DNA from 2 places in the Micromonospora sp. WMMD987 genome. Region 1 is predicted to be linked to the other one. Evidence: riboswitches for the same ligand, from Rfam matches in the RefSeq annotation. Region 1 holds a riboswitch; the other holds the start of a gene.
The links. A riboswitch is a leader RNA that binds a small molecule or an ion and turns the genes downstream of it on or off. The one in region 1 is predicted to bind cobalamin.
Positions count from the first base shown of each region.

Region 2: it holds a riboswitch for cobalamin, as region 1 does, so the genes downstream of both, metE (5-methyltetrahydropteroyltriglutamate--homocysteine S-methyltransferase) here and O7612_RS12445 (ribonucleoside-diphosphate reductase subunit alpha) in region 1, are expected to answer to the same signal.

Region 1 is NZ_CP120861.1:2,949,646-2,956,836, reverse strand. It holds gene O7612_RS12460 (hypothetical protein) at 1-350, opposite strand, end outside; gene O7612_RS12455 (oxidoreductase) at 406-1,308, opposite strand; gene O7612_RS12450 (helix-turn-helix transcriptional regulator) at 1,437-2,324, shown strand; cobalamin riboswitch at 2,353-2,571, shown strand; gene O7612_RS12445 (ribonucleoside-diphosphate reductase subunit alpha) at 2,691-5,066, shown strand; gene O7612_RS12440 (ribonucleotide-diphosphate reductase subunit beta) at 5,120-6,097, shown strand; gene O7612_RS12435 (hypothetical protein) at 6,436-7,191, shown strand, end outside.
Region 2 is NZ_CP120861.1:3,883,384-3,890,574, reverse strand. It holds gene metE (5-methyltetrahydropteroyltriglutamate--homocysteine S-methyltransferase) at 159-2,396, opposite strand; cobalamin riboswitch at 2,510-2,723, opposite strand; gene O7612_RS16365 (superoxide dismutase) at 2,844-3,098, opposite strand; gene alaS (alanine--tRNA ligase) at 3,095-5,740, opposite strand; gene O7612_RS16355 (superoxide dismutase) at 5,967-6,227, opposite strand; gene O7612_RS16350 (superoxide dismutase) at 6,230-6,844, opposite strand; gene O7612_RS16345 (transcriptional repressor) at 6,930-7,191, shown strand, end outside.

The DNA.
Region 1 (7,191 bases):
GGCAGCGCGAACAGCGGCCAGTGCAGCCGCCCGCCGGCCTCCCGCCACAGGGGCCGGTAGTTGCGCCGGTCCACCGGGAACCGGTGACCGGTACGCCGGTACAGCTCCGCCGTCTGCGCCAGCAGGTCCGCGTGGGCCGCGGCGGCGAACTCACCGACGATCGCGGCCGCCACCGCCAGGCCGTCCCCGTCGTCGAGCAGGCCGACGATCGCCGCCACCTGGTCGGCCGGTCGGACGGCCAGGTGGGTGCCGAACCGCTGCCGCACCTCGGCCGACAGCGCCGCCTGCCGGACCGGATCCTCCTGGACCTGCCGGCTCCCACCGCCCAGCACCCGCCCCAGCCATCTCATCTCGCCTCGTCTCCGCCGCCGTCACCGACCGCAGCCATGCTAGTGCGCCCCTGTGTCAGAGGTAGCCGACGCCGGTCAGTTCCTCGGCCGCCGTCCAGAGCCGACGGCCGACGACCGGATCGGCGGCCTCCGGGCTGTACCGGACCTCGGTGACCGGACCCCGGGTCTGGAAGAACCGGGCCGGGCCGAAGAACTGGCCACCCCGTACCCCGGGATCGGTGGCGGCGCGCAGCTGGGGCAACGCGCCCCGCTCCACCGGCTGGGTGGCCAGCAGGCCGAGCCGGGCGATCACCCGGCCCCACCGGCCCCGGTGCTCCCACGCCCGGGGAGTCAGGTTGGTACGGGTGACGCCGGGGTGGGCCAGCACGCTGAGGACCGGCGACCCGGCGGCGCGCAGCCGACGGTCCAGTTCGACGCCGAAGACGGTGGTGGCGAGCTTGGACCGGCCGTACGCTGTGGTGCCCCGGTAGCCGCGCTCGCCCATCAGGTCGGCGAAGTCCAGGTGCGCGTTGCGGTGGGTGATCGAGCTGAGGCTGACCACCCGGGCGGCCCCTGCCGCGGCCAGGTTGCCCAGCAGCAGGCCGGTCAGCGCGAAGTGGCCCAGCAGGTTGGTGGCGAGGTGCAGCTCGTGGCCGTCGACACTGGTGCGGCGCGGCCCGAGCAGCACCGCGCCGGCGTTGTTGACCAGCAGGTCGAGCACCGGATGGTCGGCGGCCAGCCGCGCCGCGAACGCCCGTACCGAGGCCAGCGAGGCCAGGTCCAGCTCGCGTACCTCGACGGTCCCGCCGATCCGGCGGGCGGCCTGCCGACCGGCGGCGGGGTCGCGGACGGCCAGCACGACGTGCGCGCCCCGGTGGGCCAGCGCGGCGGCGGTGACCAGGCCGAGTCCCGAGTTCGCGCCGGTGACGACGGCGGTGCGGCCGTGCTGGTCGGGGATGCGGTCGGTGGTCCATGTCATCTGCTGCTCCTGGTCGGTCGGGGTGGGAGCGTCGACGCTAGGGGCGGACCGGCCGGGCGCGGTCGTTCCCGGTTGCCTAGGTCCCGCAGACCTACCCGGGCCGGTCCGGGCCGCGCCACACTGGCCCCATGACCCATCCGTACGCCCGCGAACTCGGTGACTTCCTGCGCGCCCGGCGCGGCCGGCTGCACCCCCGCGACGTCGGCCTGGAGCCGGGCGGACGCCGCCGGGTCACCGGGCTGCGCCGCGAGGAGCTGGCGCTGCTGGCCGGGTTGAGCACCGACTACTACCAACGGATGGAGCAGGGTCGCGAGGTCCGCCCGTCCGACGACGTGCTGGACGCGCTCGCCGCCGCGCTCGGGCTCGACGCCGGGGAACGCCGGCACCTGTTCACCCTGGCCCGCGCCGCCCGCCGGCCGGTGCCGGCCCGGGTGGACCACGGTCCGGAGCGGGTGCCGGAGAGCACCCGGCGGCTGCTGCGGGTGATGGACACCCCGGCGGTGGTGCTCGGCCGCCACCTGGACCTGCTCGCCTGGAACCGGTGGGCGGTGGCGCTGCTCGGCGACCCGGCCGGCCACCCGCCGGACCGGCTCAACATGCTGCTGCTGATGTTCGACGAGGCGGCGACGCGGACGCGGCGGTGCGCGGCCTGGGAGCGGCAGGCGATGGACTACATCGGCATGTTGCGGGCCGCGGTCGCCACCGACCCCACCCATCCCCGGGCCACCGCGATCGTCGGTGAGCTGAGCATCCGCAGCGCCGAGTTCCGTCGGCTGTGGTCCCGGCACGACGTGCGCGAGTCGGTCAGCGGCACCAAGACCTTCCAGGTCCCCGGGGTCGGCGACATCATCCTGGACTGGGACACCTATCCGCTGCCCGGCAGCCCCGGGCCGGTCATGCTGGTCTTCACCGCCGAGCCCGGCAGCGCCGACGCCGACGCGCTGCGGCTGCTGGCGTCGCTGCGGGCCACCGGACGGTCGGATGAGAGTTATCCGACACGCCCCCGCGACATCTAGTGTTGCCTCTCCCCCATGCACGCCATATATGGTGTGCCACGCAGCTGGTTCGCCCCACCCGGACGGGTGCGGTCGAGGCAACAGGGAACCCGGTGGAAATCCGGGACTGCCCCGCAGCGGTGAGTGGGAACGACCGCCGTCATCGAGCACTGGACCGCGAGGTCCGGGAAGCGACGGCCAGTAGGCGACCGGTGGACCCCGGTCAGGCCCGCGAGTCCGAAGACCTGCCAGCGCGCCGTGCGCTGCCGCGCGCGGCGGCCTGAGGTCGCGCGGGACGACCGACGCCAGGTTCCGGGGCGGCCGTCGCGCCGCGCCCGTTGGCGTTCTCCCGCGTCCGATGGTCATCGGTGACGGCGAGGAGAGGTCATGACGGTCGTACAGGAGAGTCCCCCACCCGGTGTGGGCGAGGTGGAGCCGCGCCGGCCGGTGCTGCGGGTGCGCACGCCCGACGGCGGCACCGAGCCGGTGGACGTCGACCGGATCGTCAGAGCGGTCGGGCGGTGGGCCACCGACCTGCCCGAGGTGGACCCGCTGCGGGTGGCCACCACGACGGTCGCCGGCCTCTACGACGGGGCGACCACGGCCGAGGTGGACAGGCTGTCGATCCAGACGGCGGCGGAGCTGATCGGCACGGAACCGCAGTACTCCCGGCTGGCGGCGCGGCTGCTGGCCGCATCCGTGGCGAAGGAGGTACGCGGGCAGGCGGTGGCGGGCTTCAGCCAGTCCGTCCGGTACGCCCACGGTCTCGGCCTGATCGCCGACGACACCGCCGCGTTCGTGGCCCGGCACGCCGGGCAGGTCGACCACGCTGTCGACCCCACAGGTGACCTGCGGTTCGAGTACTTCGGGCTGCGGACGGTGGCCGACCGGTACCTGCTGCGGCACCCGCGGTCGCGGCTGGTGGTGGAGACCCCGCAGTACTGGCTGCTGCGGGTGGCCTGCGGGCTGTCCACCACGCCCGACGAGGCGGTCGGGTTCTACCGGCTGATGTCGTCGCTGGCCTACCTGCCGAGTTCCCCGACGTTGTTCAACTCGGGCACCCGGCACACCCAGATGTCGTCGTGTTTCCTGGTCGACTCGCCGCGCGACGAGCTGGACTCGATCTACGAGCGGTACCACCAGGTGGCGAAGCTGTCGAAGTTCTCCGGCGGCATCGGCATCTCCTTCACGCGGGTGCGCGGCCGGGGCGCGTTGATCCGGGGCACCAACGGCCGGTCGAACGGGATCGTGCCGTTCCTGAAGACCCTCGACGCCGGGGTCGCGGCGGTCAACCAGGGCGGCCGGCGCAAGGGGGCGGCCTGCGTCTACCTGGAACCCTGGCACCCGGACGTCGAGGAGTTCCTGGAGCTGCGGGACAACACCGGCGAGGAGGCCCGGCGTACCCACAACCTCAACCTGGCCAACTGGATCCCCGACGAGTTCATGCGCCGGGTCGAGGCCGACGGCGAGTGGTCGTTGATCGACCCGTCGGACGCCCCGGAACTGCCCGACCTGTACGGCGAGGAGTTCGACGCGGCGTACCGGGTCGCCGAGAAGAATGCGGTCCGCACCGTCAGGGCACGGGACCTGTACGGACGGATGATGCGCACCCTGGCGCAGACCGGCAACGGGTGGATGACGTTCAAGGATCCGTCCAACCGGCTGTCCAACCAGACCGGTGTGCCGGGCAACACGATCCACCTGTCCAACCTGTGCACCGAGATCCTGGAGGTCAACAGCGACACCGAGACCGCCGTGTGCAACCTGGGGTCGGTCAACCTGGGCGCGCACCTGACCGGCGACGGCGTCGACTGGGACAAACTGCGCGAGACCGTCCGGACGGCGGTGGTGTTCCTGGACCGGGTGATCGACATCAACTACTACCCGGCCGAGCAGGCGGCGGCCTCGAACCCGCGCTGGCGGCCGGTCGGGCTGGGGCTGATGGGGCTCCAGGACGCGTTGTTCGCGCTGCGCCTGCCGTTCGACTCGGCGGCGGCCCGGGAGTTGTCCACCCGGGTGCAGGAGGAGATCTTCCTGACCGCGCTGGAGACCTCGACCGACCTGGCCGAACGGTTCGGCGCGCACCCGGCGTACCCGCAGACCCGGGCGGCCCGGGGTGACCTGCACCCCGACCTGTGGGGGGCCGAGCCCACCCAGACCGGGCGCTGGGCCGCGCTGCGTACCCGGATCGCGGCGCACGGCCTGCGCAACTCGCTGCTGGTGGCGATCGCCCCGACCGCCACGATCGCGTCGATCGCCGGCTGCTACGAGTGCATCGAGCCGCAGGTGTCCAACCTGTTCAAGCGCGAAACCATGTCCGGGGAGTTCCTCCAGGTCAACACGTACCTGGTGCGGGAGCTGAAGGCGCGCGGGCTGTGGACGCCGGAGATCCGCGACCGGATCAAGCGGGCCGAGGGCTCGGTGCAGGGCATCGTCGAGCTGCCCGCCGAGGTGCGGGAGCTGTTCCGCACCGCGTGGGAGCTGCCGCAGCGGGCACTGATCGACCTGGCCGCCGCGCGGGCGCCGTACGTCGACCAGTCGCAGTCGTTGAACCTGTTCCTCAGCGCGCCGACCATCGGCAAGCTCTCCTCGATGTACCTGTACGCCTGGAAGTCCGGGCTGAAGACCACCTACTACCTGCGGTCGCGTCCGGCGACCCGGATCCAGCAGGCCACCGTCACCGTCGCCTCGGCCGTCGCGGCCGACGCCGAGGCGCTGGCCTGTTCCCTGGAGAACCCCGAGAGCTGCGAGGCGTGCCAGTGACCACCGTCGACGAACCCCGTACCGCCGGGCGGCAGCTGCTGCTCGACCCCGGCATGGACCTCACCCTGCGCCCGATGCGGTACCCGCACTTCTTCGACCGGTTCCGCGACGCCATCCGTAACACCTGGACGGTGGAGGAGGTCGACCTGCACTCCGACCTGGCCGACCTGGAACGGCTCTCGCCGGCCGAGCGGCACCTGATGTCCCGGCTGGTGGCGTTCTTCGCCACCGGCGACACGATCGTCGCCAACAACCTGGTGCTCAACCTCTACCAGCACGTCAACTCCCCGGAGGGCCGGCTGTACCTGTCCCGGCAGCTGTTCGAGGAGGCCGTGCACGTGCAGTTCTACCTGAACCTGCTCGACACGTACGTCCCCGACGAGCAGGAACGCTTCGCCGCGTTCGCCGCCATCGAGAACATCCCGTCGATCCGGCGCAAGGCCGAGTTCTGTTTCCGCTGGATCGACTCGGTCTTCGCGCTGCGGGAGCTGCGTACCCGCGCGGACCGGCGGGCGTTCCTGCTCAACCTCATCTGCTTCGCGGCCTGCATCGAGGGGCTGTTCTTCTACGGCGCGTTCGCCTACGTCTACTTCCTACGGTCGCGGGGCCTGCTCAACGGGCTGGCGTCGGGCACCAACTGGGTGTTCCGCGACGAGTCGATGCACATGGCGTTCGCGTTCGACGTGGTGGAGACCGTCCGGCGGGAGGAGCCGGAGCTGTTCGACGCCGAGCTGGAGCGGCAGGTCACCGAGATGCTCGCCGAGGCGGTCGAGTGCGAGGCGCAGTTCGCCGAGGACCTGCTCGACCAGGGCGTCTCCGGGCTGTCGCTTCAGGACATGCGGGCCTACCTGGAGCACGTGGCGGACCGTCGGCTCGCCCAGCTCGGCATCGCGCCGCGCTACGGCACGCAGAACCCGTTCGCGTTCATGGACCTGCAGGACGTGCAGGAGCTGTCGAACTTCTTCGAGCGGCGGGTGTCGGCGTACCAGGTCGGGGTCAGCGGCACGGTCACCTTCGACGACGACTTCTGATCCGGTGGGGCGGCGGCCCGGCCCGGTGGCGTACCCACCGGGTCGGGCCGCCGTCCGGCTCCGCGGTTGTGGGGAGCCCACCGCCGGGATCACGGTGCGTCATTCGACCGACATCGGCAGACCGGGGCCGAATTGTCCACGAAAAAGCTCCACAAAAGTTACGCGACCATAAAAATGACTTAAACGCATTAGACGTCGATCGATGTTGATGAAGCCTGGACGCGGTGCTAGCATCTTGACTCAGCAATCGCGAAAGATCGTCAACGTATCCGTCATCCGACACTCCCACCCGTCATCGCCCATGATTCCGAGGGCAGAGGCTCATTTTCGTGCGTACGATGCTGCTATTCGATGGTCTCGGCGGAGCGAACGACGGGCTGTTACCGGCGTTACGCGGGCTCTACACAATTCCGGCCAACGCCACCTACTTCTCCGCGGCATTCCGCGTGCTCGACGAGGCGGCCGCCTACCTCGAACCGGTCGACCGGGTGCGATTATGCCCGGACGGAACAACGTTGCGGCAGTGGCTGACGGCCGCCACCGCACCGCCGGACGGCATCCCCCGGGGCTCGGTCACCGCCGGCCTGTGCATCCACCTCTACCAGGCCTGCCAGCTCCAGCCGATCCGCCGCCGGCCGGACGACGCCGTCGCGGCGCTCGGCCACAGCATCGGTCTGCTGGCCGCCGTCCTGGCCGGTCTCGGCGTCCGCCGCACGGACGACTACCTCGAGGTGACGGCCGCCTGCCTGCGGTTGGCGGCGGTCACCCTGGTCCGCGGCCAGCAGTACGCCGAGGGGCCGACGCCCGACCGCGACGCGGTCGACCGGTTCCGTGCCCGGGTCCGCCGCAGTGCCGCGCCGGGGCCGATGGCCGCCCTGACCGGCCTGCGCCGCGAGGAGATCGACGAACTGCTGACGGAGTCCGACGGCACCACGGTCACGGTGAGCCTGACGAACGCGGCACGGGCACACGTGCTCAGCGGCCCGACGGTCGAACTGCTCGACTTCTACTTCCGCCACGAGACGAGGTTCGCGCGGACCGGCGCGACCTGGGCGTTCCTGAACAACACGATCCCGTTCCACAGCCCGCGCCTC
Region 2 (7,191 bases), 930 kb from region 1:
GACCGCACCGCTCCCTGTCGAGTTCACCCGACTCGGCAAAGGAGACGGACACCAGCCGCACCCAGGGCACTCACCCGAGCCGCCCGGGCCTGCCCGTAGGCGGAATGCGCAGGAGGTACGGGCGGACTCCGTGAGGGAGCCCGCCCGTACCTGCCCGATCAGCTCCGGCGGACCTCGATGGCGGCTGCGACCAGGTGTCGGAGGGACGCCTCGACTTCGGCGTAGGCACGGGTCTTCAGACCGCAGTCCGGGTTGACCCACAACCGCCGGGCGGGCACGGCCGCGACGGCCCGGTGGAGCGCGTCGACCACCTCATCGTGGGGCGGGATGCGGGGCGAGTGGATGTCCCACACCCCGGGGCCGACGCCCCGGCGGTAGCCGATCGCGGCGAGGTCGTCGAGGATCTCCATCTTCGAGCGGGACGCCTCGATGCTCGTGACATCGGCGTCGAGAGCGTCGATCGCGGTGATCACCTCGCCGAACTCGCTGTAGCACAGGTGGGTGTGGATCTGGGTGTCGTCGGCGACGCCACTGGTGGCGAGACGGAACGCGTTCACCGCCCAGTCCAGGTACGCCGTCTGGTCGGCCCGGCGCAGCGGCAGGGTCTCCCGCAGGGCGGGTTCGTCGACCTGGATGATCCGGATCCCGGCGGCCTCCAGGTCGCGGCACTCGTCGCGCAGCGCGAGCGCGACCTGGTCGGCGGTGTCGGCCAGGGGCTGGTCGGTACGGACGAACGACCAGGCCAGGATGGTGACCGGGCCGGTGAGCATGCCCTTGACCGGGCGGTCGGTCAGCGACTGCGCGTAGGTGGACCACTCGACGGTCATCGGGGCACGGCGGGCCACGTCCCCGTGGATGATCGGCGGGCGGACGCACCGGGAGCCGTAGGACTGCACCCAGCCGTGCGTGGTGGCGGCGAAACCGTCGAGCTGCTCCCCGAAGTACTGGACCATGTCGTTGCGCTCCGGCTCACCGTGCACCAGCACGTCCAGGCCCAGCCGCTCCTGCAACCGGATGACCTGCTCCACCTCGGCGCGCATCCGCTGCGTGTAGCCGGCGTCGTCGAGAGTGCCGGCGCGGTGTGCGGCACGGGCCCGGCGCAGCTCGGTGGTCTGCGGGAACGAGCCGATCGTGGTGGTCGGCAGGTCCGGCAGCCCCAACCGTTCCTGTTGGCGGGCGGCCCGCTCGGCGTAGTCGCCGCGGTGCCGGTCGGTGGGGCGCAGCGCCGCCAACCGGCCGCGTACGTCATCGTGCCGCCACGCCGGCGGGACGGACGGCGGCGGGGCCGGCAGGCTGGTGGTGCCGTCGCGCAGCGCCCGGCCGAGCAGGACCACCTCGTCGACCTTCTGCCGGGCGAACGCGAGTCGAGCGGACAGTTCCGGGTCGAGGGAGGTCTCGGCGGACAGGTCGACCGGGACGTGCAGCAGCGAACAGGACGTGGACACCGCCACGTGGTCGGCCAGTCCGCCGACCGTGGCACCGGCGGCGACAGCGGCGCGTAGATCCGTGCGCCAGATGTTGCGCCCGTCGACCAGACCGGCGACGACGGTCCTGCCGCGCAGGGGACCGGCTGCGGCGAGCCGGTGCAGGTTGCCCGGGCCGGCGACCAGGTCCAGGCCGACCGCCTCGACCGGGGTGTCCAGCAGCGCCGGCAGCGCGTCGCCGAGGTCACCGAAGTAGGTGGCGACGAAGATCCGGGGGCGGTGGGGCAGCTCACCGAGGCGTCGGTAGGCGTGCCGCAGACCGTCGATCTCGGCCGGGGTGCGGTCGGCGACGTAGGCGGGTTCGTCCAGTTGGATCCAGGCCACGCCCGCGTCGGCCAGGGCGGTGAGGATCCGGGCGTACGTGTCGACCAGGTCGTCGAGCCGGGCGAACGGGTCGTCGCCCTTGGCCAGCAGCAGGAAGGTGGCTGGCCCGACCAGCACCGGACGGGTGGTGATGCCGAGGTCACGTGCCTGCGCATACTCGCCCAGCGCCTTTGCCGGATTCGCCGCGAACACGGTGTCGGGGTCGATCTCCGGCACCAGGTAGTGGTAGTTGGTGTCGAACCACTTGGTGAGTTCCAACGCGGGCGCGGCATCGACACCACGGGCCATGGCGAAGTAGGTGTCGAGGTGACCGAGGCCGAGCCGGGCGAACCGGCGGGGGACCGCACCGACCGCGACGGCGGTGTCGAGCATGTGGTCGTAGTAGGAGAACGTGTTGGACGGGATCGCGTCGAGCCGGGCGTCACGCAGCGTCCGCCACACCTCGGCCCGCAGCCCGGCCGCGACGTCCTCCAGGCCCGCGGCGTCCAGCGTGCCGGCCCAGTACGCCTCGACGGCCTTTTTCCACTCGCGGTGGGAACCGATACGGGGATAGCCGAGCACGGTGCTCTGCCCGAATGAGGTGGTCACAGGTGGTCCTTCCCTCGCGGTGTCCGACGACCACCCGAGAGGAAGACGGATACGCCACGGCGTAACCGGCATTCCGCCCTGGCCCTCCCGAGAGGCCGCCGACGGCGCGTACCGGCGGTACGCGCAGCGCTGGCAGGTCTTCGGACTCGTGGGCGTGACACAGGGTCGCCTACTGGCCGTCGCTTCCCAGACCGTGCGGTCCAGTGCTTCGTTGACGGCGGTCGTTCCCACTCACCGCTGCGGGGCAGTCCCGGTCTCGCACCGGGTTCCCTCTTACGACGCCCCACCCGCGCACGGGAGGGGCGAACCAGCACCGCCCGCGATCCTACCGCCCCACCGCCGCCCGCCGCGGCCGGCGTCCGGGGCGCGTGCCAGACGTGTTCGTCTCCGGGCCGGATCCTGTTGTGCGGGTGCCGGACGGTGGCGGCGGGACCTGGGGTGGTGGGGTCAGTCGGCGGCGGCGAGGGCGGCGATGCGCAGGGAGATCTCCCGGACGATGACGGGTAACTCCCTACCGGTGTGGTCGCTGGTGATCGCGAGGGCGAGTTCGGTGAGCAGGAGGAAGGCGTGGGCGCGTTCGGCGTCGTCGGTGAACGCGTCGGTGAGCGCCTGGACGCCGGGGAGGTCGCCGCGGTGGCGGGCGGCGACGATCCCCACGGCACGTTGCATCCCGGCCAGCAGGTCAGCGGCGTCAGGTGTCATGCGGCGCGGGCGAGGTCCCGCAGCCGGTCGAGCAGCTCCGCCGGATCCGCGTCGGCTCTGCCCTGGGCGGACGCGGCGTTGCCACCGCCCTTACCGGCCAGCAGACTCTTGATCAGGTCGTTGGCGGCCAGGCCGCGGTGCACACCGGCGGGGGTGACGGCGACGACGATGCTCGCCCCGGCGACGACGCCGACGACGCCGGGGCGACGGCCGAGGCGATCGCGGACCTTCTCGGCGAGACGGCGGGCGTCGCCGGTGGTGGTGATACCGGCGTAGGCGACGCCGTCGAGGTCGACGGCGTTGGCGGCGTACGTGTCGGCGTCCAGGTCGATCAGCCGGCCGCGCAGGTCGTCGGCCTCGCGTTCGGTCTGCTTGAGTCGCGCCAGCAGGGTGGTGATCCGGTCGGGGAGTTCCTCGGGGCGGGCTTTGAGCTGGGCGGCGAGTTGGCTGACGAGGTCACGTTCGCGGGCCAGGTAGCGGAACGCCTCGATCCCGGTGACCGCTTCGATGCGACGTTGGCCGGCGCCGACCGACGATTCGCCGGTGAGGGCGAGGGAGCCGATCTGCGCGGAGTGCGCGACGTGGGTGCCGCCGCACAGCTCGCGGGACCACTCGCCACCGATCTCGACGACCCGGACGGTGTCGTCGTAGGTCTCGCCGAACAGGGCCAGGGCGCCCTCGGCGCGGGCCTGTGCCAGCGGCAGGTGGCGGACCTCGACGGGCAGGTCACGGCGGATCGCCAGATTGGCGACCTCCTCGATCTCGCTGCGGGTGGTGTCGGTCAGGCCGCCGCGCCAGGCGAAGTCCAGGCGCAGATAGCCGGGCCGGTTGTACGAGCCCGACTGCAGCGCGTTCGGCCCGAGGACCTGGCGCAGCGCGGCATGCACGACGTGCGTGCCCGAGTGGGCCTGCCGGGCGCCGATGCGCCACTCGGGGTCGACCGCGGCGTGCACCGGGTCACCGACGGCGAGGCTGCCGTCGAGGATCCGGACGGTGTGCGCGATCAGGCCCTTGACCGGTCGCTGCACGTCGATGATCTCGGCGCGCAGGTTCGGGCCGGTGAGCAGGCCGGCGTCGGAGTCCTGTCCGCCGCTCTCGGCGTAGAACGGGGTGCGGTCCAGTGCGACGGTGACGATGTCGCCGGCCCCGGCGGTGTCCACCGTCGCGCCGCCGGACCAGATCGCGACGACCCGGGATTCGGTGTCGAGCGTCTCGTAGGCCAACCAGTCGGTGGGTCCGTGCGCGTCCAGCACCGTCCGGTAGGCCGACAGGTCGGTGTGGCCGGTCTTGCGGGCCTTCGCGTCGGCCTTCGCGCGGGTGCGCTGCTCGGTCATCAGTGCCCGGAACCCGTCGGCGTCCACGGTCAGGCCCTGCTCGTTGGCGATCTCCAGGGTGAGGTCGATCGGGAAGCCGTACGTGTCGTGCAGTTGGAACGCCTTGTCGCCGGGCAGTGACGAGCGTCCGGCTTTCTTGGTCTCGGCGATCGCGGTGTCGAGGATGGTGGTACCGGCGCGCAGCGTGCCGAGGAAGGTGTCCTCCTCGGCGTAGGCGGCCGAGGAGATGCGGTCGAAGTCGGCGGCGAGTTCCGGGTACGACGGGGCCATGCAGTCGCGGGCGACGGGAAGCAGCTCGGGCAGGGCCTTGCCCTGCCAGCCGAGCAGGCGCATGGCGCGGATCGCCCGACGCATGATCCGCCGCAGCACGTAGCCCCGGCCTTCGTTGGACGGGTTGACCCCGTCGCCGATGAGCATGAGCGCGGTACGGACGTGGTCGGCGATGACCCGCAGGCGGACGTCGTCGGGGTGGGACTGGCTGGCCGCCTGCCCGGAGTGCACACCGTACCGTTTGCCGGTCAGGTCGGCGGCCCTGGCCAGAATGGGACGTACTTCGTCGATCTCGTAGAGGTTGTCCACCCCTTGCAGGATCGAGGCGATCCGTTCCAGGCCCATCCCGGTGTCGATGTTCTTGTTCGGCAGCTCGCCGATGATCCGGAAGTCGGTCTTCGACGCCACGTCGGCGATCTCGTACTGCATGAACACCAGGTTCCAGAACTCGAGGTAGCGATCCTCGTCGACCTCCGGACCGCCCTCGGCGCCGTAGGCCGGGCCGCGGTCGTAGTACAGCTCGGAACAGGGACCCGCCGGGCCGGGGATGCCCATCGACCAGAAGTTGTCCGCCTTGCCCCGCCGCACGATGCGCTCGACCGGCACGCCGGTCTTGAGCCACAGGTCGTACGCCTCGTCGTCGTCCAGGTAGACCGTCGCCCAGATCCGCTCCGGGTCCAACCCGAAACCGCCCTGCTCCACCGGGGTGGTCGACAGCTCCCAGGCGAGGGGGATCGCCCCGGCCTTGAAGTAGTCGCCGAACGAGAAGTTGCCGTTCATCTGGAAGAACGTGCCGTGCCGGCTGGTCTTACCGACCTCGTCGATGTCCGGCGTCCGGATGCACTTCTGCACCGATGTGGCCGTCCGGTAGGGCGCGGCCTGCTGGCCGAGGAAGTAGGGGACGAACTGCACCATTCCGGCGTTGATGAACAGCAGGTTCGGATCCGAGATCGCGGGCAACGGTGCCGAGGGCACCACCGTGTGTCCGTTGGCCTCGAAGTGCGCCAGGAAGCGCCGCTTGATCTCCGCCGTCTGCACAACGCCCCCTTTGTTGCCTCATCTTTGCAACTGCATCATATTGGCAGGAGGGTGAGGCGGTTCGGGACGCCCCACGGTCGACCGTCCCGCTCGCTGGCCCGCGGCGCGGCGCGGCCGGCGGGCCGGCCGGGGGAAGACGGCAGGCGCCGCGCGGGCTCGGGCGTTCCGGTCGGTGCCGTCGGCACGTCTGGTGGCGCCGTCGGCACCGACCGGATGACCACCGCCGTCAGCTGTCGGGCGGGGTGGCGGTGACGGCGACGAGCAGGGACAGTTCCCGTACGAGATCGTCCATGGACTGGCCGCTCTGCGCGCGGAGCAGCCCGAGGCCCAGGTCCGCCAGGAGGTAGAAGCCGAGGCTCTTGGCCTGCTCGGAACCGAACGCGGCGAGCAGCTCCTCGGCGCCGCCGAGGTCACCGCGATGCTTGGCCGCGATGACCCCGGCGGCGCGTTGGACCAGTTCGGCCGCTGCCGGGGTGGGGCTGGTCACCGTCAGATCTTCGGCGTGGTGGCGCGGGCGGCGTCGAAGCGGGCGATCACGTCCGACCAGTTGACCAGGTTCCACAGCCGGTCGACGTAGTCCGGCCGGACGTTGCGGTACTGCAGGTAGTAGGCGTGCTCCCAGGCGTCGAAGACCAGCAGCGGGATGGAGCCCTGGCCGACGTTGCCGTGGTGGTCGTAGACCTGCTCCACGATCAGCCGCTGCCCGAGCGGTTCCCAGGCCAGCACGCCCCATCCGGAGCCCTGCACACCCTTGGTGGCGGCGGACAGCTGCCCGGCGAACGCGTCGAACGTGCCGAAGTGTTCCTCGATCGCGGCGGCCAGCTCACCGTCGGGACGGTCACCGCCGTCCGGGGACAGGTTGCCCCAGAAGATCGTGTGCAAGACGTGCCCGGACAGGTTGAACGCGTACGTCTTCTCCAGGCCGACCAGGGTCGAGAAGTCCCCCTTCGCGCGGGCCTCGGCGAGCTGCTCCAGGCCGTCGTTGGCGCCCTTGACGTACGCGGCGTGGTGCTTGTCGTGGTGCAGCTCCAGGATCTGGCCCGACATGGCCGGCTCCAGCGCGCCGTAGTCGTAGGGCAGATCGGGCAGGGTGTAGACCGCCATCAGAACTCCTCGTGGTTGCTGCCGTAACTATGCTCTTGCCACTATCTTGCAATAGAACCGGTGACTGCGCGGCGAGGAGCGGCGGTTGACCACGTCGGAGACCGAGCGGGTGAACGCCGCGGTGCAGCGACTACGCCGCGCTGGCCTGCGCAACACCGCGGCCCGCCGCGGAGTGCTCGACCAACTCGCCCACGCTGTCGGTGGCCGCGGGCACCTCACCGTGAGCGAGGTGTATCGAGCCCTGCTCGCCCGTGGCGTGGTCGTGGAACTGTCGACGGTGCATCGGGTGCTGCGGCAACTGGTCGAGCTGGGCATCGCCCACACCGTGCCGGTCGGCAGAACGACGA